3 regions of the Janthinobacterium sp. 78 genome follow, and region 3 is predicted to be linked to each of the others. Evidence: predicted binding sites of a transcription regulator. Region 3 holds the regulator's gene; each other region holds the start of a gene.

Region 1 (10,369 bases), 230 kb from region 3:
GACCTGCACACGGGGCGCCGGCGCCAGGGCGGCGTGTTCGCCGTCGAATTCGCCATGCTGGCGCTGCTGTTCTTTCTGTTCCTGTTCGCCATGCTGGAACTGGCGCGCGCCGTGTACGTGTGGAATATGGTGCATGAAATTACCCGGCGCGCCGCGCGCGCCGCCGCCGTCACCGATTTCAGCAATGCCGGCGCGCTGCAGGCCGTGCGCGCGCACGCCGTGCTGCGCACCACGCCGGGCGCGCTGCCGCTCGGTGGCGGCATCAGCGATGCGTATGTGCGCATCGATTATCTGTCGCAGGCCGCCGGCGGCGCCGCGCTGGCGGCAGTGCCGGTGACGGTGATGCCGGGCTGTCCGCAACGCAACCGTATCAATTGCCTGGACGATCCGCATGGCGCCAGCTGCATCCGCTTCGTGCGCGCGCGCCTGTGCGTGCCGGGCGATGGCGCGCGCTGCGAGCGCGTGCCATACCGGCCCGTCCTGCCCCTGCTGGGGATGATGTTTCCCTCCGGCGCGGGGGCCGTGCGTTTGCCCAGCGGGAGCACCATGGCGGTGGCCGAGTCGCTGGGCTATCCGGATAACCCGAATTTCTGTCCCTGAGCGCTGTCAGACGGTGGCAGCCGACTGTGTTGACCTGAAAGAAGCGAGGAAGTGCGATGAAAGCCTTGATGATTAGCCGCGACGCCAGCTTGCACGAAGAAATCGCCGCGCAAGGCGCGGCCCGCATGCCCGTGCTGCGGCTGCTGGAACGGCGCAGCGGCCTGCGCGACGCCGTCGAGCGCATGCTGCCCGAAGCGCCCGAGCTGGTGATCGTCGACGCCAGCGGCCTTGACGCCGAGGAGGCGGACTTGCTGGAACGGCTGGCGCGCCAGTATCCGCTGGCCGTGCTGATGCTGCTCACGCGCGGCCAGCAGCAGGATGTGCTGATCCGCGCCATGCGCGCCGGCATGCGCGAAGTGCTGCAACTGCCGCTGGTGCACAAGGCCTTTCACGAGGCGATGGACCGGGTCGATATCCAGGCCGGCGTGACGCAGATGCGCGACGGCAAGGTGCTCGCCTTCATTTCGTGCAAGGGCGGCAGCGGCGCCACCTTTCTGTCGACGAATTTTTCCTACGCGCTGGCCAGCCTGGCCGGCTGCAAGGTGCTGCTGATCGATCTGCACGGTCAGTTCGGCGACGCCACTTTGTACGTCTCGGACCAGAAGCCGGCCATGACGCTGTCCGATATCTGCGCGCAGATCGCGCGCATGGATGGCGCCTTTCTCGCCTCTTGCCTGGTGCACGTGACGCCGAACTTCGGCGTGCTGGCGGCGGCCGACGACCCCGCGCACAAGGTCGACATGCAGCCCGAGCACATGGACCGCATCCTGGCCGTGGCGCGCCAGCATTACGACTACATCGTGCTCGACGTGGGGCGCCAGATCGATGCGCTGTCGCTGCGCGCGCTCGACAATGCCGACGCCATCTATCCGGTGCTGCAGCTGGCCCTGCCCGACATCCGCGACGGGCGCCGTCTGCTCGACATCTTCCGCTCGCTCGGCTATCCGGGCGAGCGCCTGCGCCTGATCGTCAACCGCTATGAAAAGGGCGGGCGCCTGCGCCTGGCGGACCTGGAGCAGGCGCTGGGCGCCGAAGTGGTGCACACGGTGCCCAACGATTACATCGCCGCCACGGACTCCGTCAACCAGGGCATCCCGCTGCTGCAGCTGTCGCGCACCAGCGCCGTGGCGCGCAGCCTGGCCGAGCTGGTGGAGCTGGTGACGGCGCGCCGCGTGACGGAAAGCCGCGGCTTGTTCGACCGGTTGTTCAGCCGCAGCGAGGCCTAGGACAGGGATGGATGTCAAGGCTCCCGCCGGGAGCCATCATGGGAGCCGAGATGACTTTACGCGAACGCCTGGCGGCGAATGAAATGGTGCGCCCCGCCACGAATGGGCAAGGGGCGCTGGCGCTGCACGCCTACCAGGAACTCAAAAAAACCATGCACCAGACGATACTCGACCGTATCGACCTGGAACGGTTAAAGCGCCTGACGGCGGAGCAGTTCAAGCACGAGCTGGCGCTGCTGGTACAGCGCGTCATCGAGGAAGAGCGCATCGTGCTGAACCAGCATGAGCGGCATAGCCTGGTGCTCGATATCCAGCACGAGATGCTGGGCTTTGGCCCGCTCGAACCCTTGCTGGCCGACGCCAGCGTGTCCGACATCCTCGTCAATACCTGCGACAAGGTGTATGTCGAGCGGGGCGGGCGGCTGCAGTTGACGGACGTGACGTTCCACGACAATGCGCACCTGATGAAGATCATCGAAAAGATCGTCTCGCGCGTGGGACGGCGCGTCGATGAATCGAGCCCGATGGTCGATGCGCGCCTGCCGGACGGTTCGCGCGTGAACGCCATCATCCCGCCGCTGGCCGTCGATGGCCCGATATTGTCGATCCGGCGCTTTGCCGTGCAGCCCCTGACCATAGCCAACCTGCTCGACTACAAGAGCCTGACGCCGCCCATGGTGCAGGTGCTGCAGGCGCTGGGGCAGGCCAAGGTGAACATCCTGATCTCGGGCGGCACGGGCAGTGGCAAGACGACCTTGCTCAACGTGCTGTCTGGCTTCATTCCCGGCAGCGAGCGCATCGTCACCATCGAGGATGCGGCCGAACTGGCGCTGCGCCAGCCGCACGTGGTACGCCTGGAAACGCGACCGCCGAATATCGAGGGCAAGGGCGAAGTGAGCCAGCGCGCGCTGGTGCGCAATGCGCTGCGCATGCGCCCCGACCGCATCATCCTGGGCGAGGTGCGCGGCGCCGAGGCGCTCGACATGCTGCAGGCGATGAACACGGGCCATGAGGGTTCGCTGGCGACCATCCACTCGAATACGGCGCGCGATGCGCTGGCGCGGCTGGAAAACATGGTCGGCATGGCCAGCGTGAACCTGACGCCACGCGCCACGCGCCAGCAGATCTGTTCGGCCGTGACGGTAGTGATGCAAGTGTCGCGCCTGACGGACGGCGCGCGCAAGCTGGTCAGCCTGCAGGAGGTGACGGGCATGGAAGGCGACATCATCGCCATGCATGAAATCTTCCGCTTCGAGCAGACGGGCGTGGATGCCGAGGGCAAGGTGCAGGGCCACTTCTGCGCCACGGGCGTGCGGCCGCGTTTCACGGAGCGCCTGCGCATGTTCGGCGCGCCGGTACCCGATAGTGTTTTTGATCCGGACCGCATCTACGAATAGGAGGCAGCATGGACCTGGTGTTCTACGGCTTTGCCGTGCTGCTGTTTGCCGCCTGCATCCTGATGGTGGAAGGCGCCTGGCTGTGGTGGTCGGGCACGCATGGCAGCGCGGCGCGGCGCATCAACCGGCGCTTGCGGCTGATGGCGGCGCTCGGCGAGGCGGGTGGGGAGCGGATCTCCATCCTCAAGCAACGCCGCTATGCGCGTGCGCCTGGCCTCGAGCGTTTGCTGCGGCGCGTGCCGCAGGCGGCGCGGCTCGACCACTTGCTGCTGCAATCGGGCTTGTCCTGGTCGGTGGCGCAATTCATCGGCGTCACGGGTGCCCTGTTGCTGGCGGCCTTGCTGCTGCTGGCGGCCTGGTCCATGCCCTTGCCTGGCGCCTTGCTGCTGCTGGTCAGTGCCGTGAGCGGACCGTGCCTGTTGGTGCTGCGCGCGCGCGCGGCGCGGCTGAAAAAGATCGAGGCGCAACTGCCGGAAGCGGCCGATTTCCTGGCCCGCGCGCTGCGCGCCGGTCACTCGTTTTCCAACGTGCTGCAAATGGTGGGCGACGAACTCAATGAGCCGATCAGCGGCGAATTCAAGATGGCGCACGAAGAGATCAATTACGGCGTGCCGATGAACGAGGCGCTGCAAAACCTGGCCGCGCGCATTCCGCTGACGGACTTGCGCTACCTCGTCATCGCCGTGCTGGTGCAGCGCGAATCGGGGGGGAGCCTGGCCGAAGTGCTGGTCAGCATCGCGTGCATCATCCGCGCCCGTTTGAAACTGCTGGGGCAGGTGCGCGTGCTGTCGGCCGAGGGGCGCATGTCGGCCTGGGTGCTGGGACTGATGCCGGTGGTGATGATCGGCGTCATGGCGCTGGTCAACCCGCAATACATCCGCCTGCTGTGGACCGATCCCAGCGGCATCAAATTGCTGTGGTACGCGGCCGGCATGGTGGCGCTGGGCGTGGTCTGGATGCGCAATGTGATACGTATCAGGATATAACAACAGGGGGTGGCATGAGCACTTCGCAACTGCTGTTTCTCGGGATTGTCTTCGTCGTGGTAGTGGCGCTGGCCCTGCTGGCGTGGCTGATCTTCATTCCCGGCACCTTGCGCCAGCGCCTGTTCGGCGCCACGGCGCCGGCGGCCAGCGACGCGGTGGCCGACTCTGGCTGGGTGGAGCGCGTGGCGCGCGTGGCGCAGCCGTTCAGCAAGCTGTCGCTGCCGGAAGAGGGCTGGGAGCGCTCGCCGCTGCGCACGCGTTTCATGAATGCGGGCTGGCGGCAAGCGAGCGCGCCGGCCCTGTACTTTGCGGCGAAAAGCGTTTTGGCCCTGCTGTTTCCCACCGTGCTGGGGCTGTATGCGGCCAGCGCCATGGCGGCGCAGATGCGCAGCGTGCTGCTGTTGCTGCTATGCGTCAGCGCTACCGTCGGCTATTACCTGCCGAACCTGGTGCTGGCCAGCACGGCCAAGCGGCGCCAGCGCGATATCTTTGAAAATATCCCCGATGCGCTCGACTTGCTGACCGTATGCGTGGAAGCGGGCCTGAGCCTGGAGCGTGCGCTGGTCAAGGTATCGGGCGAGATCCACATCAAAAGCATGGTGCTGGCGCAGGAATTGCAACTGGTACTGATGGAAATGCGCGCCGGCTTTTCCAAGGAAAAGGCATTGCGCAACCTGGCCTTGCGCAGCGGCGTGGAAGATGTCGATACCCTCGTCGCCATGCTGATCCAATCGGAACGCTTCGGCACCAGCATGGGCGATTCGCTGCGCGTGCATTCGGAAAACCTGCGCGGCAAGCGCAGTCTGCTGGCCGAGGAGGCGGCGGCGAAGATCGCCCTGAAACTGCTGTTCCCGCTGATATTTTGCGTCTTTCCCACCCTGATGCTGGTGCTCATGGGGCCGGCCGTGATCGAAGTCTATCGCGTGCTCGTGCCGGCCATGGCCAGCCGCTGAAAGGAGTCACCATGCGCTTGACGCTCTCCCGCCTGGCCGCCGCCTGTGCCTGCCTTGGCCTGGCCGCCTGTACCACGCAACTGGCGCATGCGCCGGTGCCGACATGGCCTGACGCCGATGCCGCCTATGTGGCGGGGCGCCAGCATTTCGAGCGGGGCGACCTGCCCGCCGCGCAAGCGGCCTATGAGCAAGCGCTGCGCCATGCGCCGCGCCACGTGAATGCGCGCAACGGCCTGGCCGTGCTGCATGCGCAGCGGGGCGAGCACGCCGCCGCGATCGCCCATTGGCTGGCCTTGACGCAGGAAGCGGGCATGGCGCGGCCGCAGCAAGCCTATCTGTTCAGCAATCTCGGCCATGCCTATTATTTGAGCGGACGCGATGCGCAAGCGTTGCCTGTGCTGGAACAGGCGTGTCTGCTCGATCCGCTCAATGCGCTGGCCTGGCAGCACCTGGCGCAGGTACTCGAACGGCTGGGGCAGCATGAGCGCGCCGCCCTCATGCGGCGCCAGGCGGCCAGCTTGCGGGAACACGACTTGCGGCGCGACCTGGCGCTCGTGCGCGGCGCGGCGGCGCCGCAGCTTGTGCCCGCGCCGGTGCCGGAGGCGCCGGCCATGGCGCGCGTGGAGATCACGCAGAGCGATGGCATGGCCCGCTTGCAGCGCGTACCGGCAGCGGTGCGCAGCGTACCCGCCGCAGTGCCCGAGCGGCCCATGCCGGCGGCGCCCGCGCCGCAGCCGCGCCTGGAAATTGTGAATGGCAACGGCGTGCCGGGCATGGCCGCCGCGCTGGCGCGCAGCCTGGCTGGCGCTCCTGTGCAGGTGGTGCGCCTGGCCAATGAAACCAGCTTCCAGGTGGCGCGCACGCGCGTCGAATACCTGCCCGCGCAAGAGCAGGCGGCGCGCCAGCTGGCCCGCCAGCTTGGGCCGCAGGTGCAGACCCAGGCCGCCGACTGCCCGGCCAGCGAGCTGCGCCTGGTACTCGGGCGCGACCTGAGTGACCCCGCCGTGCTGCACCGCTATTATCTGCAGCAGTTGCAGCTGGCGCGCCAGGCACTGGCACGGCTGGGGTAAAACGCCTCTGCCGGTGTCAACAACACGCGGCGTCTGCAAAGGCGCCGCGTGTTGTTGACATGCCAGTGTCTATTCCGGCTGGCGGCGGCGCGTGAACGCCAGGGCGGCCAGCCCCAGACCCAGCAGGAACAGGCTGCCCGGTTCCGGTACGGCCAGGGGATCGATGACGACGATGTCGGTGCGCGTGGACTTGGCGAAGTTCAAGGTATAGCTGCCGGCGGGCAGGGCGAAATTCGAGGTCAGGGAAAACAGCGCAAAGCCATTCGTGAAGGCGCGCCCGGTAGCGGGATCATTCGTGCCTGCCGTCAAGTTCAGGCTGAACGGGTCGAGGCTGCCGGCGCCATGGTTGCCGTTGATATCGCTACCATTGTTGGCGTCGCCATCGGGCGCGAACTGGAAGATCACGCCATCGGCGTTCGCGTTCGACAGGCAGCCGGCGGGGCTGGCGGCATTGCACGAGATATTGAAGATATCCATGATCGACACGTTCGACTTGTCGCCCATGGTCGTCACGCTGGTGCGCAAGTCGCGCCGTCCCATGAAACTGAAGGTGATGAAGCCGGCGCTCGACAGGGTCAGGTTGACGGAGCCGGTGAGCGTGTCGCCGGCCGTGGCCGTGGCGGCGCCGACCGTGTTGCGCTGTGCTTCCGCCACGGCTTGCACGCTGGCGCCGCCATTGAGCATGTTGCCGAAGGCGTGCGCATCGCCGCGCGCGAATTCCAGGGTGGAGCTGGGACTGGGTGCATAGTGGTTTTGCGGCAAGCCGCTGCAGCCGCCACCCGAACACACTTGCAGCACGTCGGCGTTGGCGGCCGGCCCCGTATTGACGGCGCGCGGATTGACGGCCACGCCGCCTTCGAAAAACGCGCTGTCGCTGGCATTGCGGTTGGCGCCGGCCAGCGACAAGCTGCCGGCACTGGTGGTGATCCGGAAATTGTTCAACTCATTGACGGCCAGGCCGTACGCGCCGGCCTGCGCCTGGCCGCTGGCCAGCAGGCTTGCCGCCGCCAGTGCGCCCAGCCAGCCCAGGGTCTTGCTTCGTGTGTGATCGACGTTCATCGCAGCCTCTTATCGTGGTCAGTCGCGGAAAATCCGGGGGACAAAGAATCCAGAGTGACTTGCCTGGATTCATCTCGTAGACTGGGATAAGCAGCTTGCGTGCCACACAAAAAAAGTAAATTGAATCAACTACTTGCGCAAAGCGGACTGAGCTGGATAGGGCGAAGTGTAAGAAAGGCCGACGCCGCTTGGCGGGCAGCGTCGGCCCGCCTCAGGTACCGCGGTGATAGCCCAGGTGGCCACCCGAATTGCTTGCGCAACCGCAACCGATGCGCGCCACTTCCTCACCTTCCGTCAATTTCCAGTTGGTAATGGTCGTGTGCTGCCAGTCGATGTCGCTTTTCTTGACAGGTTTGACCGTCAAGGTGCGCTGCTCTACATCTGTGTATTCCATCAGCTCCTCGTCGTCGGCGATGTCGAAATGGCGGTGGATCAGGGAAATGCCGAAGCGGTCGAGTGCGCCGTAGCGCTGCAGCACGTCGCGCAATTCGCGAAAGCAGGCCAGATCCGCGGGCAGCAGCGGATCGACGGCGGAAATATCGGCAACGGGTTGCCATTGCATGGCATGGATGTTCAGGCTGTGCATGATAGGCTCCTGTGCCCCGTGATGAGTGGCCCAGGCTGCCGGAGGGGCGCCGGCACGCCTGGCGAAATACCCATCGTGGCCGCAAAGCGGGTGCGGCGCTTGCGCCAGATCAAAGGTGCGGCACATCGCGCCACGCCCGGTAAAATAGGCCATGGCAAACAAAACTCCCACTTTCCCCGGCGCACGCACGGGCCGCGGCCAGGTCCTGGCCGTGCTGCTGTCGAACCGCGACCAGTCCGGTGCCGAACCGCTGCAAGGCCGCGTCTCGCTGGCCGCCATCGTCAAAGCGCTGAAACGCAAATACCACTGGCCCATCGAGACGCACAGTTTCCCCGCGAATACGCAGGATGGCCGCGCCAGCTGGGCGACCGTGTATAGCTTGCCGGAAAAGGTGATCGAGGCCGCGCTGGAGGCCGGCGGCCGCGAGTGGCTGGAGAGCCGGGCAGTGGTCGGGCGGCGGTGAGTTGCCGCCTTACCCTATTCGAGCCGGAAGCCGACCTTCAGCGTGACCTGGAAGTGCGCCACCTTGCCATCGACGATATGGCCGCGCGACTCGGTCACTTCATACCAGTCCATATGCTTGACCGTCAGCGCCGCCTTGGCAATGGCATCGCGTATCGCCTGATCGCTGCTCTCGGTCGATGTGCCCACCAGTTCGATGAGCTTGTAAGTATGTGCGGACATGATGTTTCCCCAGGTAGGAAAGCCAGACATCGGAGTTTGTTCTTCGCCAGCAAGTGCCCATAGTGCGCCTAAATGCGGCAGACGTCATTGCGCGGTGCAGCAATGCAAATGGCCATGAACCATTGGCGACGTCAGCAAGATTGCCCGCTCAGAAATAATACCCCGCCTGTAAATTGATCCTGCGCGTGTAGCCATCGTGCCGGAGCGAGGTCGACGCCAGCCCCCCTGCGTCCGGCGACAGATACGGGTGATGCTTGCCTAACATGAAGTCGGCGTAGAACACCCATTTCCCGGATGAAAAACTCAGTCCGCTAACGTTCTGCACCGAACTTTTGTAGTTGCCGACACGTTTGCGCAGGATGCTGTAGTCGTTATACAGCTTGAATCCGCCCAGCGGGCCCAGCGTGCCAGGGATGTCGTAGCTGAGGTTGGCGATATAGATATCGCCCTTGGCCGCCACCGGGTAGGGATAACCGAATGCGCCCAGGATGACGAAGCTGTTCGGGTCGAGCCCGCCGTAGGTCTGGGTCACGCCATGGCTGGTGCCATAGCTGTAGCGCAAGGCTTCCAGCATGACATTCCAGGGTCCCATGCCGCCCCGGTAGTGCAGCGCCACCGCATTGCGCCGCGTATCGCGCCCTTCGCTGCGGGTGTCGTTACGTATCGTGCCGGTCAAGGCGGACAAGCCCACTTCATGCTGGCCCGAACTGCCGATGTGCGCCACGACGCGGCCCGTGAAGGTATTGCGTTCGTGGTCGCGCTGGCCGGTGGCAAACCCCTGCTGGTCATCATCGGGCACGATATTATACGAGTAGCGGTTCGAAGCCCCGGCCGTATTGCCGCCGCCGCCATAGGAACCCCCGTCACGCGGATAAAAGCCCAGCTGCCACTCGACGGGGCCGGGTGGGCTGGCGTAGGTCACGCCGAGATCGTACTTGTCCTCGAAACCGGTGTAGAACGCCATCGACTCGTAAAAATTATTCGACGCGAACGGCTGCAGCCCGAACGGATTTTTCACCAGGCCCGCTTGCAAGGTGCTCTTGTCGGCCAAGCGCACACCGACCCAGCCGTGATGCAGGAAGTGCTGCCAATAGCCGCCCTGCCCCTTCGGGTACCGGTTGTAACGGTATTGCGCCGAGCCGATCAGCGTGCCATCGTCAAAATTGACGTCCAGCCGCGCCGTATCCAGGCCGACGAAACCGCTCCGATAGTCGTCCTGCCAGCTTTTGTAAACATAATTGAAGCGGATCGCGCCGCCGACGGTCCAGGGCGATCCGGCCACCTCTTCGGCCGTTACGGCGTTGCACAGCAATAACAACGCTCCCGCCAGGACGACACCACGATGGTTTGCAGACATGGTCAATCTCCCTTGTTAGTGCAGGCGCAGCGCGTCGCGCGACCCGGCCTGCGGCGCCCGCGACGGCAAGGCACTGCCGTCCATCTGCGGCAGCTTGAAGCCTGCGACCACCTCGGCCAGCGCGCTGGCCTGCTGCTGCAGCGATTGCGCAGCGGCGGCGGCTTGCTCGACCAATGCGGCATTCTGCTGGGTGTTTTCATCCATTTGCGTCACCGCCGTCCCCACTTCGGTGATGCCGCTGCTTTGTTCATGGCTGGCACTGCTGATCTGCTTGACGATACCGGCCAGTTGGCGAATGCTGTCCACCACCTCGCTCATGGTCACGCCCGCACTTTCCACCAGGCGGCTGCCCGCGTCGACCTGCGTCACGGAATCGCCGATCAGCGCCTTGATTTCCTTGGCCGCTTCGGCCGAGCGGCCGGCGAGCAAGCGCACTTCCGATGCCACGACA
Region 2 (10,369 bases), 220 kb from region 3:
TAATGATTGTATGTATCAACAAACAAGCAACAACGTTGTACTTTCTTATCCCTGTAGCGCTCTTTCCTCATGCAAATGATGAGAGGCTAACGTTATAGGGACAAGCGAATAAGTGCACATGGTGGATGCCTTGGCGATTACAGGCGATGAAGGACGTAGTAGCTTGCGATAAGCTGCGGGGAGTGAGCAAACACACTTTGATCCGCAGATTTCCGAATGGGGCAACCCACCCTTTTAGGGTATTGCATACTGAATACATAGGTATGCAAGGCGAACGCGGCGAACTGAAACATCTAAGTAGCTGCAGGAAAAGAAATCAACCGAGATTCCCAAAGTAGCGGCGAGCGAAATGGGAAGAGCCTGCATGTTTTAGCATGACGCATAACAGAATCCTCTGGAAATGGGAGCCATAGACGGTGATAGCCCGGTACGTGAAATGCGATGTGTGGAACTAAGCATGCGACAAGTAGGGCGGGACACGTGACATCCTGTCTGAATATGGGGGGACCATCCTCCAAGGCTAAATACTCGTAATCGACCGATAGTGAACCAGTACCGTGAGGGAAAGGCGAAAAGAACCCCGGAAGGGGAGTGAAATAGATCCTGAAACCGTGTGCATACAAACAGTAGGAGCGGACTTGTTCCGTGACTGCGTACCTTTTGTATAATGGGTCAGCGACTTACATTCAGTGGCAAGGTTAACCGCATAGGGAAGCCGTAGAGAAATCGAGTCCGAATAGGGCGATCAGTCGCTGGGTGTAGACCCGAAACCAAGTGATCTACTCATGGCCAGGATGAAGGTGCGGTAACACGCCCTGGAGGTCCGAACCCACTAATGTTGAAAAATTAGGGGATGAGCTGTGGGTAGGGGTGAAAGGCTAAACAAACTTGGAAATAGCTGGTTCTCTCCGAAAACTATTTAGGTAGTGCCTCAAGTATCACCATCGGGGGTAGAGCACTGTTATGGCTAGGGGGTCATTGCGACTTACCAAACCATTGCAAACTCCGAATACCGATGAGTGCGAGCTTGGGAGACAGACGTCGGGTGCTAACGTCCGGCGTCAAGAGGGAAACAACCCAGACCGCCAGCTAAGGTCCCAAAGATTGGCTAAGTGGAAAACGAAGTGGGAAGGCTAAAACAGTCAGGATGTTGGCTTAGAAGCAGCCATCATTTAAAGAAAGCGTAATAGCTCACTGATCGAGTCGTCCTGCGCGGAAGATGTAACGGGGCTAAGCCAGTCACCGAAGCTGCGGATATTGTTCTGTGATTTATCACAGATATATATGGTAGGAGAGCGTTCTGTAAGCCTGCGAAGGTGTCTTGTAAAGGATGCTGGAGGTATCAGAAGTGCGAATGCTGACATGAGTAGCGATAATGGGGGTGAAAAGCCTCCACGCCGTAAGCCCAAGGTTTCCTGTTCAACGTTCATCGGAGCAGGGTGAGTCGGCCCCTAAGGCGAGGCAGAGATGCGTAGCTGATGGGAAGCAGGTTAATATTCCTGCACCGTCGTATGATGCGATGGGGGGACGGATCGCGGAAGGTTGTCCAACTGTTGGAATAGTTGGTTTTTGGCTCATAGAAGGCGCTTAGGCAAATCCGGGCGCGGAATTCAAGGGGTTGAGACGAGTGCACTTGTGCATGAAGCAATCGGAAGTGGTTCCAAGAAAAGCCTCTAAGCTTCAGTCATACGAGACCGTACCGCAAACCGACACAGGTGGGCGAGATGAGTATTCTAAGGCGCTTGAGAGAACTCGGGAGAAGGAACTCGGCAAATTGGTACCGTAACTTCGGGAAAAGGTACGCCCCGGTAGCTTGACTGGTTTACTCCAGAAGGGTGAAAGGGTTGCAATAAACTGGTGGCTGCGACTGTTTAATAAAAACACAGCACTCTGCAAACACGAAAGTGGACGTATAGGGTGTGACGCCTGCCCGGTGCTGGAAGATTAAATGATGGGGTGCAAGCTCTTGATTGAAGTCCCAGTAAACGGCGGCCGTAACTATAACGGTCCTAAGGTAGCGAAATTCCTTGTCGGGTAAGTTCCGACCTGCACGAATGGCGTAACGATGGCCACACTGTCTCCTCCCGAGACTCAGCGAAGTTGAAATGTTTGTGATGATGCAATCTACCCGCGGCTAGACGGAAAGACCCCATGAACCTTTACTGTAGCTTTGCATTGGACTTTGAACCAATCTGTGTAGGATAGGTGGGAGGCTTTGAAGCGGGGACGCTAGTTCTCGTGGAGCCAACCTTGAAATACCACCCTGGTTTGTTTGAGGTTCTAACCTTGGTCCGTTATCCGGATCGGGGACAGTGCATGGTAGGCAGTTTGACTGGGGCGGTCTCCTCCTAAAGTGTAACGGAGGAGTTCGAAGGTACGCTAGATACGGTCGGACATCGTGTTGATAGTGCAATGGCATAAGCGTGCTTAACTGCGAGACTGACAAGTCGAGCAGGTACGAAAGTAGGACATAGTGATCCGGTGGTTCTGTATGGAAGGGCCATCGCTCAACGGATAAAAGGTACTCTGGGGATAACAGGCTGATTCCTCCCAAGAGTTCATATCGACGGGGGAGTTTGGCACCTCGATGTCGGCTCATCACATCCTGGGGCTGTAGCCGGTCCCAAGGGTATGGCTGTTCGCCATTTAAAGTGGTACGTGAGCTGGGTTTAAAACGTCGTGAGACAGTTTGGTCCCTATCTGCCGTGGGCGTTGGAAATTTGAAGGGGGCTGCTCCTAGTACGAGAGGACCGGAGTGGACGTATCTCTGGTGTACCGGTTGTCACGCCAGTGGCATTGCCGGGTAGCTAAATACGGAAGAGATAACCGCTGAAAGCATCTAAGCGGGAAACTTGCCTTGAGATGAGATTTCCCAGAGCCTTGAGCTCTTTGAAGGGTCGTTCGAGACCAGGACGTTGATAGGCTGGGTGTGGAAGTGCAGTAATGCATTAAGCTAACCAGTACTAATTGCCCGTACGGCTTGTCCCTATAACCTTAGCAGGTACAGAGGATAAGACGGTACAACGTTGTGCGTTTGTTGATACTACTATTCATTACCCCAATCTTTGCTTCTTCCAGATTCAGGCTTTGTCGCTCCACTGAGGACAAATGCCAGTACAAGTTATGCCTGATGACCATAGCAAGTTGGTCCCACCCCTTCCCATCCCGAACAGGACCGTGAAACAACTTTGCGCCGATGATAGTGCTGCAACCAGTGTGAAAGTAGGTTATCGTCAGGCTTGTTATTCGCAGTAGAGAAAAACCCCGCCAGCAATGGTGGGGTTTTTTTTCGTCTGGCGGTTTTGTTTGGTGCTGGCTGTCGGCTTACGCGCGTTGCGCTAAGCCGACCTACGCCGACCTACGGTCAGAGCCGGTAGGTCGGATTAGCGTAGCGTAATCCGACAACATTGTTGGCGTTCGGGGGAGAGGCTTATACGCTTGCGCGCTAAGCTGACCTACGGTATAATTCGCCTCCTCAGATCTGATGGTTTGCTGCCCCGTTGGGAGCAGGCTGTTGAAAAAGTTATGCCTGATGACCATAGCAAGTTGGTCCCACCCCTTCCCATCCCGAACAGGACCGTGAAACAACTTTGCGCCGATGATAGTGCTGCAACCAGTGTGAAAGTAGGTTATCGTCAGGCTTGTTATATAAAAAAACCCCGCTAGGTGCGGGGTTTTTTTTCGTCTGCAACATTCATCGGATCAGATGCCCCAGGTGATGCTTTCACCTTCCGCCTTGGCCGAGCGCAGCATCTCCATCAGTGGATAGGCGCGCTGCGAAAAATGCACTTTTTGCGCGCGCGCATGGGTGCCCGTTTCGCCATCTTCCAGCGTTTCCGGCGTATGGGTATCGTGCTCGATGTCATTTTCCGGATGCAATTTGCTTTCCGCGACTTCTTTTTCCAGCAGGGCCAGGGCATCTCCTGCTTCCGTTGGCGTAATGACGCCGCGCGTGGGGTTCTTGTGCAGGATGTCGAGGATACGCTGGGCATGTTCCTGGTACATCAGCACTTCAGGGGAGGATTTGGATTTGAATGAGATCAACATAGGGGCTTTCTGAGACTTGTTGTTAGTGTCGAAACAATATCACGACTTGAAATATCGCACAGTCCGTCCGATTGCGCGGATTGCACATTTGCGCGCCGGATATCGCCATCTGTTGGACAACACACGTATTTACAAGGGCGGCTGTTCCAGGCAGCTGCCTGTTTAAGCGATCGCTAAGTCTCAATCCAGCTTCACTGAGTCCATGAAGGTGTCGATGGTGTCACGCGACAGCTTGCGCTCTTCACCGAGAATGATGATCTGGAAGATGTGCTTGTCCTGGGCCACAAAACGGCCGAACAGCAGGACAGGCTTGCCTTGCTGCGTGCCGCTGGCCTCGATGCTGAGCGAACTGCGCTGATGTATTCCGGCAGCAGTGCTGCTGGCTGCCGATGCGGATTTTTCGCTGCGCACAGTGCCGTTGATATTTTTCAAGAGGGCAGTCTGCATGGCGGGCAGGGCCGCTTGCGCCTGTTCTGCGTTGTCGAGCACGGCGCTGCCGATGGCGAAGGTATTGCCATCAACCTCGCTCGCCGTCATGGTCAGGCTGACTTTCTTGCCATCGAGATCGATCTCGCGCGTCAGCACGGCCGGCTTGCCTGGAAACAGTGCCGTGAACTGAGCGTCGGGGCTGCGATAGTCGCGCCAGTCGAATTTCGGACTGCAGGCAGACAGGATGCTGGCGGCCGCGAGCGTAGCCAGCGAGAGGGCAAGTGATGGTTTTTTCATCAGCAGATGGTAGCAGTGCCGCCAGTCACGCGCAATCGCGCACATGTGGCGTTCATTGCACTCCTTACATTTCACGCAGTACGCGCCGGTACTGGATCGCTTCGGCGACATGCGGCTGCGTGATCGTGGGGCTGCCTGCCAGGTCGGCGATACTGCGCGCCACGCGCAGTACCCTGTGGTAGGTGCGTGCCGACCAGTGCAGGCGCGCCATGGCGCCATGCAACAACTGTTCGCCATGTGGCTCCAGGCGACAATGCTGTTCGATTTCCGTGCTGCTCAGGCGCTGGTTCGCTTTCCCCTGGCGTGCCAGCTGCAGGGCAAAGGCTGCCGCTACCCGCGTGGCGATGGATTGCGTGCTTTCGCCGGGGCCTGCGTGCCGCCCCAGCGCCGCCGGTGGCATGGCGGCAACTTCGATTTGCAGGTCGATACGGTCGAGCAGCGGGCCGGACAGGCGACTGTGATAGCGCAGCACGGCGTCGGGCGTACAGCGGCAACGGCCGGAAGCATGCCCCAGGTAGCCGCACGGGCAGGGATTCATGGCGGCGATCAACTGAAACCGGGCAGGAAACTCGGCCTGGCGGGCCGCGCGCGAAATGCTGATGACGCCCGATTCCATGGGTTGGCGCAAGACATCGAGGACCCGGCGCTGGAATTCGGCGATTTCATCGAGAAACAACACACCGCAGTGTGCCAGCGAGATTTCTCCCGGGCGCGGCACGTTGCCGCCGCCCACCAGGGCCACGCCGGACGCCGTCTGGTGCGGTGCACGATAGGGGCGGCGTTTCCAGTGTTCCACCTTGAAGTGGCCGCCCAACGAATGCACTGCGGCCGATTCCAGTGCCTCTGCATCGCTCATGGGCGGCAGCACGCCGGGAAACCGGCTGGCCAGCATGGTCTTGCCCGCGCCAGGCGGCCCCACCATCAAGACGTTGTGGCCACCCGCGGCCGCCACTTCCAGTGCGCGTCGCGCCTGCTGCTGCCCCTGCACATCGGCAAAGTCGGGATACGCAAAAGCGTGCGCTGCCAGCACGGGTTGATGGCGTTGCAGGGCCGTCTGGCTGGCGGGCGCGGCAAAATGCGCGCAGACCTCGAGCAGGCTGTGGGCGGGATAGATGCAGGCATCGCTGACCAGCGCCGCCTCGTCCGCGTTCGCTTGCGGCAGGATGAAGGCGCGTGGTGTGCCCGATTGGCTGCGCTGCATGGCAAAAGTCATGGCCAGCGCACCGCGGATGGGGCGCAGCTGGCCCGACAGTGACAGTTCGCCCGCGAATTCATAGTGGTGTAATTGGTCGCCCGGCAACTGGCCGGAGGCGGCCAGGATGCCCAGCGCAATGGGCAAGTCGAAGCGGCCCGATTCCTTGGGCAAGTCCGCCGGCGCCAGATTGGCCGTAATGCGCCGCGCCGGCATGTCAAAGCCGCAGTTTTGCAGCGCGGCACGGACGCGGTCGCGCGATTCCTTCACTTCCGTATCCGGCAGGCCGACTATCGTAAACGAGGGCAAGCCATTGGCAAGGTGGACTTCGACACTTACCTCGGGTGCCTCCATGCCGGCCAGGGCGCGGCTTTTCAGGACGGCCAGACTCATCAGACTCCCCTGTGGCGCGAGCGCGGTCAGGATCAGTCTAGCGCTTGAAGCGCTGTCAGGCTTGAGATATGCCAGCAAGGCCGTGTATAACGCGACCTTGCTGGCGGTACTTTATGCCTTTGGGTCGTTCAGGCGCGTTTCCAGTTCGATCAGGCGCAATTCCAAAGCATCGAGCTTGGCGCGGGTCTTGGCCAGCACTTGCGCCTGGATATCGAATTCCTCGCGCGTGACGAGATCGAGACGGGCGAAGCCCTGGGTCATCATCGATTTCACGTTTTTTTCGATATCCTTGGCCGGCGAGTTCTCGATGGCCTGGTGAATCTTGCCTTGCAAGTCGTTAAAGAAGGTATTCATGTCCATGGTCAGTCCTTTTATGGTGCGGCATGTGCATCGCACCATTGCGGTGCACAGCGGTGTTAATCTGGTGCGGAAATAGGTAAATCCACAACGCTTCAGCAGCCCATTTCCGCATGCCCAAGGGCTTGCAGGGTAGGTATGGACGGAAATGCACCTGTCAAGGTGGCTGAGAGCTGGCACGTATTCTGCTAAAGAAGGTATGAACGCTTTGTGATCTCCAGCCAAGATTTTAAACCTCAACCGCTTTAAAAGTTCAATAAAAGGGAATCGCCATGAAGAATCTGTCCAAGAACATGACTTTAGTAGCAGCGTTGACGCTGGCCATGACCGCCGTGTGCGGTAGCGCCATGGCCCAGGATGCGGTGGCAGCGCCTGCTGCGGCCGAAGCCGTACCTGATAACGTGGTGAGCTACAACGTGGCGCTGACCAGCGACTATCGTTACCGTGGCGTGTCGCAAAGCCGTCTCGATCCTGCCATCAGCGGCGGTGCCGACTATACCCACAATCCGACGGGTCTGTACGTGGGCACCTGGCTGTCGAGCATCAAATGGATCAAGGATGGCGGCGGCGATACCAACCTGGAATGGGATGTCTACGGCGGCAAGCGGGGCGAGATCAGCAAGGATTTCACCTATGACGTGGGCGGCCTGTACTACTTCTATCCCTCGAATGGGCTGAGCACCAATGCCAACACTTTCGAGCTGTACGGTCAGCTTGGCTATGGCCCTGCCTATATCAAGTACTCGCACTCGACGACCAATCTGTTTGGTGTCGCCGACAGCAAGAACAGCGGCTACCTCGATGTGGGCGCCAATATCGATATGTACGAAGGTTATCTGCTGAACCTGCATGTGGGCCGCCAGAAGGTCGCGCATAACGATTCCCTCAGCTACACCGACTACAAGCTGGGTGTCACCAAGGATTTCGGCATGGCAACAGTCGCCCTGGCTTACGTCAAGGCCAACATCACGTCGCTGGCACCGAATGGCAAGAACCTGGCGAAATCCGGTCTCGTGCTGACCGTGTCCAAAACCTTTTAAGCGAGACTGCCATGAAAATGATTACCGCAATCATTAAACCATTCAAACTGGACGAAGTGCGTGAAGCCTTGTCGGCTATCAATGTGCAAGGCATTACCGTCACTGAAGTGAAAGGGTTCGGCCGCCAGAAAGGTCACACGGAACTCTACCGTGGGGCTGAGTATGTCGTCGATTTCTTGCCAAAAACCAAGATTGAAGCGGCCGTCGATGACGCCATTGTCGACCAGGCTATCGAAGCGATCGAAGGTGCCGCGCGTACCGGTAAAATCGGCGATGGCAAGATTTTCGTCTACAACCTGGAACAGGTCATCCGCATCCGTACCGGTGAAACCGGCAACGAAGCGCTCTAAGGGGAATATTGATGCATAAAAATATAACAAAATTGCTCGCCGGGATAGCCTGCCTGTGTGCGTTTGGCGTCGCCACGCCGAGCTTTGCCGATGCGCCCGCCAAGACGGAGGCGGCCACGACTACGGCCGTTGCCGCCCCCGCCGTGACGCCCGTGCCTGACGCCGCGCCCGCTGCCGCCGCACCGGCCCCGGCCGCTGCCGCGCCAGTCGCCGCGCCCGTCGCCAACAAGGGCGATACCAGCTTCATGATGATCAGCACCTTGCTGGTGATTTTGATGACCATCCCCGGCCTGGCCCTGTTCTACGGCGGCCTGGTGCGCTCGAAGAACATGCTGTCGGTGCTGATGCAGGTGTTCATGGTGTTCGCGCTGGTCATCGTGCTGTGGTGCATCTACGGCTACTCGATCGCCTTCACGGAAAAAACCGCCTTCTTCGGTGGCTTCGACCGCCTGTTCCTGAACGGTATCTGGGATCCGGCCAAGGGCACGTTTGCCGCCGCCGCCACCTTCAGCAAGGGCGTCGTCATTCCCGAGTTCGTCTTCGTGGCTTTCCAGGGCACGTTTGCTGCCATCACCTGCGCACTGATCGTCGGCGCGTTTGCCGAGCGCGCCAAGTTTTCCGCGGTTTTGGCCTTCGTCGTGCTGTGGTTCACCTTCGCCTACCTGCCAGCGGCCCACATGGTGTGGTTCTGGACCGGTCCTGACCTGATCACCAACGCCGCCACCTCGACCAGCGAAGCCCTGAAGGCTGGCTGGATCTGGCAAAAAGGCGCGCTGGACTTCGCCGGCGGCACCGTGGTACACATCAACGCCGCCGTTGCCGGCCTGGTGGGCGCCATCATGATCGGCAAGCGCGTCGGCTACGGCCGCGAATCGATGGCGCCGCACTCGCTGACGATGACCATGATCGGCGCATCCTTGCTGTGGGTGGGCTGGTTCGGTTTCAATGCCGGTTCCTCGCTGGAAGCGGGCGACGTGGCGGCCCTGGCCTTCGTCAACACCTTGCTGGCCACTGCCGCCGCCACCCTGTCGTGGGTATTTGGCGAGTGGATCAGCAAAGGCAAGCCATCGATGCTCGGTGGCGCATCGGGTGCCGTTGCCGGTTTGGTGGCGATCACCCCGGCGGCCGGCTTTGTCGGTCCGATGGGCGGCCTGGTCATCGGCTTGCTGGCCGGTGTCGTCTGCCTGTGGGGCGTGAATGGCTTGAAACGCCTGATCGGCGCCGATGATTCGCTCGACGTGTTCGGCGTGCATGGCGTGGGCGGCATCCTGGGTGCCTTGTTGACGGGTGTGTTTGCTGCACCACAACTGGGCGGCCAGGGCATCTTCGACTATGTCACCAACAAGATGTCGGCGGATCCGTACTCGATCGGCCATCAGGTGTGGGTGCAGGCGCAAGCGGTCGGCACCACCATCCTCTGGTCGGCCGTGGTTTCCGTCATCGCCTATAAACTGGTCGACATCGTCATCGGCCTGCGCGTACCGGAAGAAGAAGAGCGCGAAGGCCTCGATATCACCAGCCACGGCGAGCAGGCATATCATGGTTAAATGATAATTATCTGGCATGCCAGCGCCCCGGCGCGGCATGTCCGGCTGGAAAAGGCGCCTCATTGAGGTGCCTTTTTTTCGTTGTGCGAATGGAAAAGGTCTTTAAAACAAGGGTTTTGCCCCGATTTGGGGTACTTACACGGTAATATAGTCGGCAGTTCTGTGTGCTTTTTTGAATACTGCACATAATTTAAGGATGTAACTATGGTTCCCCATCTCGTCACGGCCCTGACCGGACCGCTGCTCGACCTCGAAAAAAAGATTCTGGCCGCGACGCCGGCCATTGAGCGCTGGTTCCGCATGGAGTGGCAAGAGCACACGCCGCCCTTCTATTGCTCGGTAGACTTGCGCAATGCGGGCTACAAGCTGGCGCCCGTCGATACCAATCTGTTCCCTGGCGGTTTTCATAATCTGGCCACGGAAATGCTGCCCCTGTCCGTGCAGGCGGCCATGGCCGCCATCGACAAGTATTGTCCAGATGCCCGCAACCTGCTGATGGTGCCGGAATTGCACAACACCACGCCGCAATATCTGCAAAACGTGGCGCGATTGATGCAGATCTTCCGCCAGACGGGCCTGCACGTACGCCTGGGCTCATGGTCGCCCGAGATCACCCAGCCGACGCCATTGGCGTTGCCAGATGGCAACATGCTCGTCATCGAGCCGCTCGTGCGCCTGAACAACGGCCGCCGCCTGGGCTTGAAGGATTTCGATCCG
Region 3 (10,369 bases):
AGCGCCTTTCCGCAGTTGCTGTTCGTGCATGCCGTGGCGGAGCTGGGTTTTGCTGCACCAAAGCCCGCAGCTGAAGGGGAGGCGGCCTTGCCGCCGTCGCCCCTGCTGGGACAGTTCGACGCCGCCGTGCATGGCCCCCGTTTTCCGGGCATCGACGCTCCCTTGCGCAGCGTGGCGCTGGTGCCATTGTTGCGCAACAAGCGCCTGATTGGCAGCCTGAACCTGGCCAGCGGCGACATGACGCGCTTCACGCCTTCGCTGGGCACGGATTTCATCAAGCACATGGCCTCCATCATCGCCATTTGCCTGGAAAACGTGATCAGCAATGAAATGCTGAAGTACATCGGCTTGACCGATTCCTTGACGGGCGTCTATAACCGCCGCTATATCGACCGCCGGCTGCTGGAAGAAATCGGTCGCGCGCGGCGCCAGAATTATTGCATTTCGTGTATGTATATCGATATCGACCATTTCAAGCTGGTCAATGACACCTATGGCCACCAGGGCGGCGATGAAGTACTGCGCGAAGTGGCCACGCGCATCCGCACGGAATTGCGCCGCTCCGATGCGCTGGGCCGCTTCGGCGGCGAGGAATTCGTCGTCCTGCTGATCGATGCCGACCTCGACAGCGCGACCTTCGTTGCCGAACGCATCCGCGCCAGCATCGCCGGCACCATGTTTGACTTGCCGGGCAGCGCGCAAGCGTGGGTCAGCGTGTCGATCGGCGTGGCCAGCCTTGAGGCGGACGCGGCACTGCAACCGATCGAAACGGTGGCGCAGCAGCTGGTGGCGCACGCCGACCAGGCCCTGTACCAGGCCAAGGCGGGCGGACGCAACAAGGTCATCAGCTGGCAGGCGCAGGTCGGCTGACCAACATCGGCTGACTATTTCAATAATAATGTTTCGGCTTTGGCCACGGCGTCGGCCGTGCCGCGCAATACCACCACGTCGCCGCTGGCCAGCTGCGTCTCGGGGGTGACATCGAGGCGGTCGCGGCCGCGGCGGATGGCCGTCACGGTCGCACCGCAGCCAGCCACGTCGAGCATGCTCAAGGGCAAGCCCACACACTGCGCGCCCTCGCTGACGGTGACTGTATGCAGGCGTTCCAGCTCGGCATCGTCGCCTGTATCGCTGGAACCGTGGAAATAGCCGCGCAAGGACGCATAGCGCTCTTCGCGCGCCGCCTGCACCCGGTGCACCACGCGGCGCAGGGGCACGCCCATCATGATCAGCGCGTGCGAGGCGAGCATCAGGCTGCCTTCCATCAATTCCGGCACCACTTCGGCCGCGCCCGCTTTCTTCAACTGGTCGAGGTCGGTATCGTCGTAGCTGCGCACGATGACGGGCAAGGTCGGCGCCATTTCTTTAAGTAAATGCAATAACTTCAGTGCCGAGGGGGTATTCGCATAGGTGATCACCACGGCGCTGGCCCGGTAGATACCGGCCGCCACCAGGCTTTCGCGCCGGCCCGCGTCGCCATACGAGACGTGGGCGCCAGCCAGCTGCGCTTCCTGCACCCGTTCCGGGTCCAGGTCCAGCGCGTGGTATTCGATCTTTTCTTCCGCCAGCAGGGTGGCCAGGCTTTGGCCGCTGCGCCCGAAGCCGGCGATCAGCACGTGTTTCTGCGACGCCATGGTGCGCGTGGCGATCTTGGTCAGCGCCAGCGATTGCATCATCCAGTCGTTGGCCGCCAGCTTCATGACGATGGCGTCGGACTTGGCGATGAGGAAGGGCGCCACCAGCATCGACAGCACCATCGAGGCCAGCACCACCTGCACGACGAACGGATCCATCAGCTTGATGCCGCCCGCCAGGTTCAGCAGCACGAAGCCGAATTCGCCCGCCTGCGCCAGCCCCAGCCCCGTGCGCAAGGCCACGCCGTTGCTGGAGCCGAACAGCCGGGCCAGGCCCGCGATCAGGGCAAATTTCAGCAGCACGGGGCCGCACAGCAGCAGCAAGACCAGCCACCAGTTGTCGAGTACCACGCGGATGTTGAGCAGCATGCCGACGGTGATGAAGAACAGGCCCAGCAACACGTCGCGGAACGGCTTGATATCCTCTTCCACCTGGTGCTTGAATTCCGTCTCGGAAATGAGCATGCCGGCAACAAACGCCCCCAGGGCCAGCGACAGCCCGGCCCGTTCCGTGATCCAGGCCGCGCCCAGCGTGATCAAGAGCAGGTTGAGCATGAACAATTCTTGCGAGCGGCGCTTGGCGACGATGGTCAGCCAGCCGCGCACCAGCTTCTGGCCGATGAACAAGAGCAGAATGAGGACAACCAGGGCCTTGCCGCCCGCCCAGGCCAGGGTTTCGGCCAGATTGTCGGAATCGCGCGTGAGGGCGGGGATCAGGATCAGCAGGGGCACCACGGCCAGGTCCTGGAACAGCAAAATGCCGATGATCTTGCGGCCGTGTTCGCTTTCCAGTTCCAGCCGTTCCGTGAGCATTTTCGAAACGATGGCCGTCGACGACATGGCCAGCGCGCCACCCAGGGCGAACGCGGCTTGCCAGCTCAGGTGGAGGTAGGCGGACAGGTAGCGTCCGACGAACCAGCCGAAGACGACGGTGGCGATGATGGTGGTGACCACCTGCGCCATGCCAAGGCCGAAGACGATGCGCCGCATGGCGAGGAACTTGGGCAGAGAAAATTCCAGCCCGATGGAAAACATCAGGAAGACGACGCCGAACTCGGCCAGGGTGTGGCTGGCCTCGTTTTCCGCCGCCAGGCCCAGCGCATGGGGGCCGATGACGATGCCGACGGCCAGGTAGCCCAGCATGGGCGGCAGATGCAACATTCTGAAAGCGACCACGCCCAGCACGGCGCTGCCGAGTAACATCAGGGTCAGTTCAAGCGAGGAAAACATGGGTTGCCCGGTACGGTCAATGGAAATCGTTGTTTGTTGTGACTGGCAAGTTTTTTGCTTTCCTAATTCGTTTATACTTTGGGCATGAGTGTAACCCATGAAAAAACAATGCTGAAAGCTTTTGATCGAATTGACATGCAAGCGACGACCGAGCGCGCCGTCGCGCTGGCCCGCACCACCTTGCAGATCGAGTCCGACGCCATCGTTGCGCTGCACGCGCGCCTGGCCACGGACGACAGCGTGGGCCGCGCCGTGGCGATGTTGCTGCAATGCAAGGGGCGTGTCGTCGTCTCCGGCATCGGCAAGTCCGGCCATATCGCGCGCAAGATTGCCGCCACCCTCGCTTCCACCGGCACGCCGGCCCTGTTCGTGCATCCGGCCGAAGCGGCCCATGGCGACCTGGGCATGGTCACCTCGGACGATGCGTTTATTGCCATATCGTACTCCGGCGAATCGTCGGAACTGATGGCCATCATGCCCGTCGTCAAGCGTATGGGTGGCGTGCTCATTTCCATGACGGGCAAGCCGAACTCCAGCCTGGCGCAATTGGCTGACGTGCACCTGGATATTTCTGTTGAGAAAGAAGCCTGTCCGCTGAACCTGGCGCCGACGGCCAGCACCACCGTCACCCTGGCCCTGGGCGATGCGATCGCCGTGGCTTTGCTCGACTTGCGCGGCTTCAAGGAAGAAGATTTCGCCCGCTCGCACCCGGGCGGCGCCCTGGGCCGCCGCCTGCTCACGCATGTGCATGACGTCATGCGCAGCGGCGAACGGGTACCGAAGGTGCCCGTGGACGCTTCCTTGCTGCAGGCGCTGGAAGAAATGACGAAGAAGGGCATGGGCATGACGGCCGTCGTCGATGCGGATGAGCGCCCCGTGGGCGTGTTTACCGATGGCGACTTGCGCCGCATGTTCGAGCGTGTGCAGGATTTCACGCAAGTGGCGATCCGCGACGTCATGCATGCGCAGCCGCGCAGCATCGCGCCCGAACGCCTGGCCGTCGATGCCGTGGCCGTGATGGAGCAGTTCCGCATCAACCAGATGCTGGTCGTCGATGCCGACGGCAAGCTGGTAGGCGCGCTGCATATCCATGATCTGACGCAAGCGAAGGTGATCTGATGGAGAGCGTAGCGGACAACCTGGCGCGCGCGGCCAAAGTCAAACTGATGATCTTTGACGTCGATGGCGTGCTCACCGACGGCAGCCTGCATTTCGGCCCCGATGGCGAGATGATGAAAACGTTTAATGTGTATGATGGCCTGGGCATCAAGCTGCTGCAGGAATCGGGCGTGCAGACGGCCATCATCAGCGCACGCCGCTCGGCCATCACGGCGCGCCGCGCGCAAGACCTGGGCATTACCCATGTGCACCAGGGCGGTCACGACAAGCTGACGCCGTTTCGCGAACTGCTGGCGCTGACGGGCTTGACGGAAGAGCAATGCGGCTATATCGGCGACGATGTCATCGATGCGCCCATCCTGCGCCGCGTGGGCTTTGCCGTCAGCGTGCCGGGCGGGCGTCCGGAAGCGCTGGACTTGGCGCACCATGTGACGCAGGCCGGCGGCGGTCGTGGCGCGGTGCGCGAGATCTGCGAATTCCTGCTGCGCGCGCAGGATAACTATGCGCGCGTCATGGCGCCATTCCTGGAGTGAGGCGCATCGCCTTGCCGCCAGTCAGATTTGAAAGAGTGAAAGCCTATGCGTAAGCCAGGAGGCGCCCATCGCTGGCGCATGATTTTTACCGTGCTTGGGGCCGTCGTCTTTGCGCTGGGCAGCTTCTGGCTGCTGGAAGTGATGAACAAGAATGCCCAGGACATCACGGCCAGCAAGCATCTGGATGAGCCAGACTATTTCATCACCAATTTCAGCCTGGTGCGCATGGACTTGACGGGTAAACCCAGCTATATCGTGTCGGGCACCAAGCTCACGCATTATCCGCTCGATGATTCCTCCGATATCGACCAGCCTTTCGTGCGCAAGCTCACGCCAGGCATGCCGCCGATGAACATGAATGCGGAACTGGCGCATATCGACCAGGGCAATACCCGGCTGCAACTGCACCGCAATGTCGTGATCGACCGCGTGGCCAGTCCGAAGGCGCAGAACCTGACAGTCAAGACGGAAGCGCTGACGGTATTCCCGGATGAAGAAAGAATGGAAACGGACGTGCCTGTCGATATCCTGACGGGCGCCTCGCGCATCAATGGCATCGGCATGAAGGCCAATAACGCCACCGGCGTGGTGGAAGTGTCGAATGCGCTGCGCATGGTCCTCCCGCCGAAACCGCGCCCGGCTGCGGCGGCAAAATGACAGAATGAAACAAGGAAACCATACTATGAAGAATATCTTGCTGTTGACCGTATTTTCTCTGGCCATGATGGGCGTGGCGCATGCCGAGAAGGCCGATTCCGAGAAGGAAGCCGTCATCACGGCACGTAGCGGCCACGTCGATGACGTCAAGCAGGTGCGTACCCTGACGGGCGACGTCGTGCTGGTGAAAGGGACTCTGACCATGAAGGCGGGCCGGGCCCTGATCACGGAAGACCCGCAAGGCTACCAGTTCATCACCTTCTGGGCCGATCCCGGCAAGCTGGCCACCTTCCGCCAGAAGCGCGATGGCGCGGGTGACCTGTGGGTGGAAGGCGAGGCGGAGCGCGTGGAATACGATAACAAGACGGAAGTGGTGAAACTGTTTTCCAAGGCCAAGCTGACGCGCCTGGAAGGCACGAAAGTGACCGACGTGGCCAACGGCGCCTTCATCTCGTATGACAGCCGCAAGGAAGTATTCAAAATGGAAAATTCCGACAGCGGCACCAGCACCCCCGATGGCGGCAGCGTGCGCATGGTGATCCAGCCGAAGCCCAAGGCGCCGGCCACGCCCGCACCAGGAAAGAACTAATGGACAATACACGTTGCGGCAGCACCCTGATCGTTCGCGGGCTGCAAAAAACCTATGGCAAGCGGCAAGTCGTGCATGATGTATCGCTGCAAGTCGAATGCGGCGAAGTGGTGGGATTGCTGGGCCCGAACGGCGCCGGCAAGACCACCTCGTTCTACATGATCGTCGGCCTGGTGCCGTCGGACGGCGGCAGCATCGATATCAGCGGCGTGGACATTTCCCGCCTGCCGATCCACCGCCGCGCGCAGATGGGCCTGTCGTATCTGCCGCAGGAAGCGTCCGTCTTCCGCAAGCTGACGGTGGAAGACAATATCCGCGCCGTGCTGGAAATCCAGACCGTCGAAGGCCGTCCTTTGAAGAAGGCCGAGATCGAGGAGCGCCTGGATAAATTGCTGGCTGACTTGCAGATTGAAAAGTTGCGCGAGAACCAGGCGCTGTCGCTGTCGGGCGGCGAGCGACGCCGCGTGGAAATCGCCCGCGCGCTGGCTACCGACCCGCGTTTCGTGCTGCTCGACGAACCGTTCGCCGGTGTCGACCCGATTGCCGTGATCGAGATCCAGCGCATCGTGCGCTTCTTGAAGGAGCGCAATATCGGCGTGCTGATCACCGACCATAATGTGCGCGAGACGCTGGGTATCTGCGACCGTGCCTACATCATCAACCAGGGCTCGGTGCTGGCGTCGGGACGCCCCGACGACATCATCGCGAACGAGTCGGTACGCCGGGTCTACCTGGGCGAACACTTCCGCATGTGAGCCAATGAAACAATCATTGCAGCTGCGCACTTCGCAGCACCTGGCACTGACGCCGCAGTTGCAGCAATCGATACGCCTGTTGCAATTGTCTACCCTGGAATTGCACCAGGAACTCGAGCAACTGCTGACGGACAATCCCTTGCTCGAGCGCCTCGACGATCCGCTCGACCATTCGCTGCGCCTGCTGTCCGACGGAGCCCTGAGTTCCACGGCCGCGCCGGCCGAAGCGCCGCCCCAGCCGCCAGGCCAGGATGCGCCTGCGGCGCCGGCCGAAGCGGAGACCTTTGACGGCGAGGCGAGCGACAGCCCGGCCGCCGCAGACGGTGGCGACAGCGACTGGAGCGAGGCGAGCCGGGGCAAGGCGCCCGATGACGAAGATTCGCGTCCGCAATTGGAGGCCCATCACTGCACCCTGCGCGAGCACCTGATGGAGCAGATGCGCGTGACGGTGCTCGAGTTGCGCGACCGCGCGCTGGTCGAGCTGATCATCGACGCGCTCGACGACAATGGCTACCTGGAAGAGTCGCTCGACGACATCCTGGCGCGCCTGCCGGAAGAGCTGGAAATCGACGCCGACGAGATGCGCACGGCCTTGTCCCTGTTGCAAAGTTTCGATCCGCCCGGCGTGGGTGCGCGCAATGCATCCGAATGCCTGGCGCTGCAAATCAAGCGTTTGCCGCACGTCGCCATGGTGACGCGGCGCATGGCCCTCGTCATCGTGGAAAAGCATCTGGCCTGGTTTGCCCAGCGCGATTTCAACAAGCTGAAAAAAGCCCTCGATTGCGACGAGGAAGACTTGCGTGAAGCGCAAACGGTGATTCGCCAGTGCAATCCGCATCCGGGCGCCGTGTTCGCCTCGGACGTGTCCGATTACGTGGTGCCCGACGTCGTCGTCAAGCGCGCGCGCAATGGCTGGCAAGTCACCCTGAACAACGACGTCATGCCGCGCCTGCGCGTCAACGCCATGTACGCCAACTTGCTCAAGCAGGGCAAGGGCGAGGGCGCCATGGGCGCACAGTTGCAGGAAGCCAAGTGGCTGATCAAGAATATGCGCCAGCGCTTCGACACGATCCTGCGCGTGGCACAGGCGATAGTAGAAAGACAAAAGAACTTTTTCTCGCATGGGGCCGTTGCCATGCGCCCCCTTGTGCTCCGTGAAATAGCTGATACACTGGGTTTACACGAGAGTACTATCTCGCGGGTAACAACTCAAAAGTACATGCTGACCCCGCACGGCATGTTCGAGTTGAAATATTTCTTTGGTAGCCACGTCGCCACCGAAGCGGGGGGCGAAGCATCATCGACGGCGATACGGGCATTGATCGTGCAACTGACAGGAGCAGAAGACCCTAAAAATCCTTTATCCGACAGTAAGATTGCGGACATGCTGGGGGAACAAGGCATGGTGATTGCGCGACGTACTGTTGCCAAATACCGGGAAGCGTTGAAAATTCCGCCAGTGAGCCTGCGTAAGTGTTTGTAAGTTTTTTTCGGTTCCTCTGCGGGCCGGATAGGATGGACCGCACGAACCCGATCATCTTTAGGAGTGTGTATGAATCTCACCATCAGCGGACATCATCTCGAAGTGACACCAGCCATCCGTGAATACGTACAAACGAAGCTGGAGCGCGTGAAACGTCATTTCGATCAAGTTATCGATATCGCCGTGATTCTGACCGTGGATAACCTCAAAGAGAAAGAAAAACGTCAAAAGGCCGAAGTCAACCTGCGTCTGAGTGGCAAAACTGTCTATGTGGAAAGCCTGGCGCATGACCTGTATGCCGCAATCGATATCCTGATCGACAAGCTGGACAGGCAAGTGATGAAATACAAAACCAAAGTGCAAGGGCACGGTAAAGAGGCGATCAAGCATCTGCCAGACAACTCGGAAGAAGAATTAGCCGCCGTCTAAACGGCCTGCGACTTTCAACCGGTTGTGATCAACTAAGGGCGCACATTGCGCCCTTTTTTGCGCCCCTGCCTGTCGAGCGCAATGTTGCCCGTGCAGGCGCTAGAATGTGCCTACTCTCACTTCTTTCATTTTCCCATGAGCGACTTCGTCCAGACCTCCATCCGCAACCGTACCGGGCACATCGTGCTCGACCGTCCGAAAGCCTTCAATTCCCTGTCGCTGGAGATGGTGCGGGCCCTGAGTGCCGTCTTGCTGGCCTGGCGCGACGATCCGCAGGTGGACGCCGTCGTGATCCGTTCCAGCAGCGAAAAAGCCCTGTGCGCCGGCGGCGATATCCGTTTCTTTTACGATGCGGGCCTGGCTACGCCGCAAGGCGGCAGTGCATTGCTGGAAGATTTCTTTACAGAAGAATACGCCTTAAATCATGTCATTCATTTCTACCCGAAACCGTATATCGCCGTGATGGATGGCGTGGTCATGGGCGGCGGCATGGGCGTGGCGCAAGCCGGGCCCGGCAACCGCCTGCGCATCGTCACGGGCCGCACGCGCATGGCCATGCCGGAAGTCAATATCGGCTTGTTCCCGGACGTGGGCGGCAGTTATTTTCTGTCCCGCCTGGCCGGCCAGCTGGGCCTGTACCTGGGCTTGACGGGCTTGACGATCAACGCGGCCGATGCCCTGTACACGGGGCTGGCCGATGTCTACCTGCCCGAGGCGCAGATGGGGGCGCTGCTGGCCCTGTTCGAATCGACGCCGGGCGAGGCCTTGCCGGTGGCCATCAAGGCGCTGGCCGCGCCGTTCCAGGCCGAGGCGGGGGCTTCTGCTTTGGCCACCGCGCGCACGGCGCTGGACCGCCACTTCGGCGCCCCTTCCGTGGCCGCCATCATGGCCTCGCTGGCGCAGGACGACAGCGCGTTCGCAGGCAAGGCCCTGGCGGCCATGCGTTTGCGTTCACCGCTGATGATGTCGGTGACCCTCGAATTGCTGCAGCGCGGTGCCCACCTGGGTGTGGCCGACTGCCTGCGCCTGGAGCGCAGCGTGGTGCGCCACAATTTCGCGCATGGCGAAGTGCTCGAAGGCGTGCGCGCGCTGGTGGTCGACAAGGACAATGCGCCACGTTGGAACCCCGCCAGCCTGGACGAGGTCGATGCAGCCATGGTGGCACGTTTCTTTGCCCCCGTCTGGCCGGCCACGGCGCATCCGCTTTATTATCTGAAGTAACAACGCTGGATAAAACCGTAGCGAGCGGAAGGGAGAGGTGGTTGAGAAGCGGAACTGTGCTTTACGCACAGTGAGCATCGCAGACCACCTATACCGACGCGCAGTAGGTTTTATTGGCGTTCTCTAGCTGCGCTCGCGGTGGCGTAGAACCACGCGCTCGTTCGGCCCGAAATACTGCGCCAGCCGTTCCGCCATGTACACGGAGCGGTGCTGGCCACCCGTGCAACCGAGCGCCACCGTCAGGTAGCTGCGGTTGTCGGATTTGAATGACGGCAACCACTTCTCGATGAAGGCGCGGATGTCGGCCAGCAGTTCCAGCGCGCTCGGCTGCGCGTCGAGGAAGGCGATCACGGGCGCATCGCGTCCGTCGAGCGGACGCAGCGCCAGGTCGTAATAGGGATTCGGCAAGGCCCGCACGTCGAAGACGAAATCGGCGTCCAGCGGCACGCCCAGTTTGAAGGCGAACGATTCGAAGAACAAGGTCAGCGGCGCGCGTTCGGAGGCGACGATATCCTTGATCCAGGCACGCAATTTGTTCGCGCTCAGTTCCGAGGTATCGATCACATGGCCCAATTGCTCGATGGCCGACAGGCGTTCGCGTTCTTCCGAGATACATTCGATCAGGGTGCGGCGGCTGGCGGGGTTCTGGTTCGGCCGCAATTCGTGCGACAGCGGATGGCTGCGCCGCGTTTCCGAGAAGCGCGCCACCAGCGAATGCG

The links. The regulator sigma-54, encoded in region 3, starts transcription at its own class of promoters, with help from an activator protein. The targets are predictions, from matches to a motif close to TGGCANGNAANCTGCTTT.
Region 1: the regulator sigma-54 is predicted to act here: its motif matches at 7,379-7,396, upstream of C8C92_RS02655 (EDSAP-1 family PEP-CTERM protein).
Region 2: the regulator sigma-54 is predicted to act here: its motif matches at 6,890-6,907, upstream of C8C92_RS04685 (TorF family putative porin).

What each region holds. Positions count from the first base shown of each region.
Region 1 is NZ_QENT01000001.1:609,688-620,056, forward strand. Features, by position in the region: gene C8C92_RS02620 (TadE/TadG family type IV pilus assembly protein) at 1-2, shown strand, start outside; gene C8C92_RS02625 (TadE/TadG family type IV pilus assembly protein) at 1-600, shown strand, start outside; gene C8C92_RS02630 (AAA family ATPase) at 657-1,826, shown strand; gene C8C92_RS02635 (CpaF family protein) at 1,877-3,223, shown strand; gene C8C92_RS02640 (type II secretion system F family protein) at 3,232-4,209, shown strand; gene C8C92_RS02645 (type II secretion system F family protein) at 4,224-5,162, shown strand; gene C8C92_RS02650 (LytR C-terminal domain-containing protein) at 5,174-6,232, shown strand; gene C8C92_RS02655 (EDSAP-1 family PEP-CTERM protein) at 6,302-7,291, opposite strand; gene C8C92_RS02660 (hypothetical protein) at 7,503-7,877, opposite strand; gene C8C92_RS02665 (hypothetical protein) at 8,029-8,340, shown strand; gene C8C92_RS02670 (dodecin) at 8,355-8,561, opposite strand; gene C8C92_RS02675 (hypothetical protein) at 8,710-9,918, opposite strand; gene C8C92_RS02680 (methyl-accepting chemotaxis protein) at 9,934-10,369, opposite strand, start outside.
Region 2 is NZ_QENT01000001.1:1,063,865-1,074,233, forward strand. Features, by position in the region: rRNA gene C8C92_RS04650 (23S ribosomal RNA) at 99-2,988, shown strand; rRNA gene rrf (5S ribosomal RNA) at 3,127-3,239, shown strand; rRNA gene rrf (5S ribosomal RNA) at 3,529-3,641, shown strand; gene C8C92_RS04665 (DUF1840 domain-containing protein) at 3,703-4,047, opposite strand; gene C8C92_RS04670 (hypothetical protein) at 4,228-4,773, opposite strand; gene C8C92_RS04675 (YifB family Mg chelatase-like AAA ATPase) at 4,838-6,358, opposite strand; gene C8C92_RS04680 (accessory factor UbiK family protein) at 6,470-6,718, opposite strand; gene C8C92_RS04685 (TorF family putative porin) at 6,988-7,755, shown strand; gene C8C92_RS04690 (P-II family nitrogen regulator) at 7,767-8,105, shown strand; gene amt (ammonium transporter) at 8,117-9,652, shown strand; gene gshA (glutamate--cysteine ligase) at 9,857-10,369, shown strand, end outside.
Region 3 is NZ_QENT01000001.1:844,421-854,789, forward strand. Features, by position in the region: gene C8C92_RS03690 (DUF484 family protein) at 1-870, shown strand, start outside; gene C8C92_RS03695 (monovalent cation:proton antiporter family protein) at 885-2,864, opposite strand; gene C8C92_RS03700 (KpsF/GutQ family sugar-phosphate isomerase) at 2,973-3,983, shown strand; gene C8C92_RS03705 (HAD hydrolase family protein) at 3,983-4,516, shown strand; gene lptC (LPS export ABC transporter periplasmic protein LptC) at 4,562-5,173, shown strand; gene lptA (lipopolysaccharide transport periplasmic protein LptA) at 5,199-5,762, shown strand; gene lptB (LPS export ABC transporter ATP-binding protein) at 5,762-6,517, shown strand; gene C8C92_RS03725 (RNA polymerase factor sigma-54) at 6,522-8,000, shown strand; gene raiA (ribosome-associated translation inhibitor RaiA) at 8,070-8,429, shown strand; gene C8C92_RS03735 (enoyl-CoA hydratase/isomerase family protein) at 8,565-9,650, shown strand; gene rapZ (RNase adapter RapZ) at 9,774-10,369, opposite strand, start outside.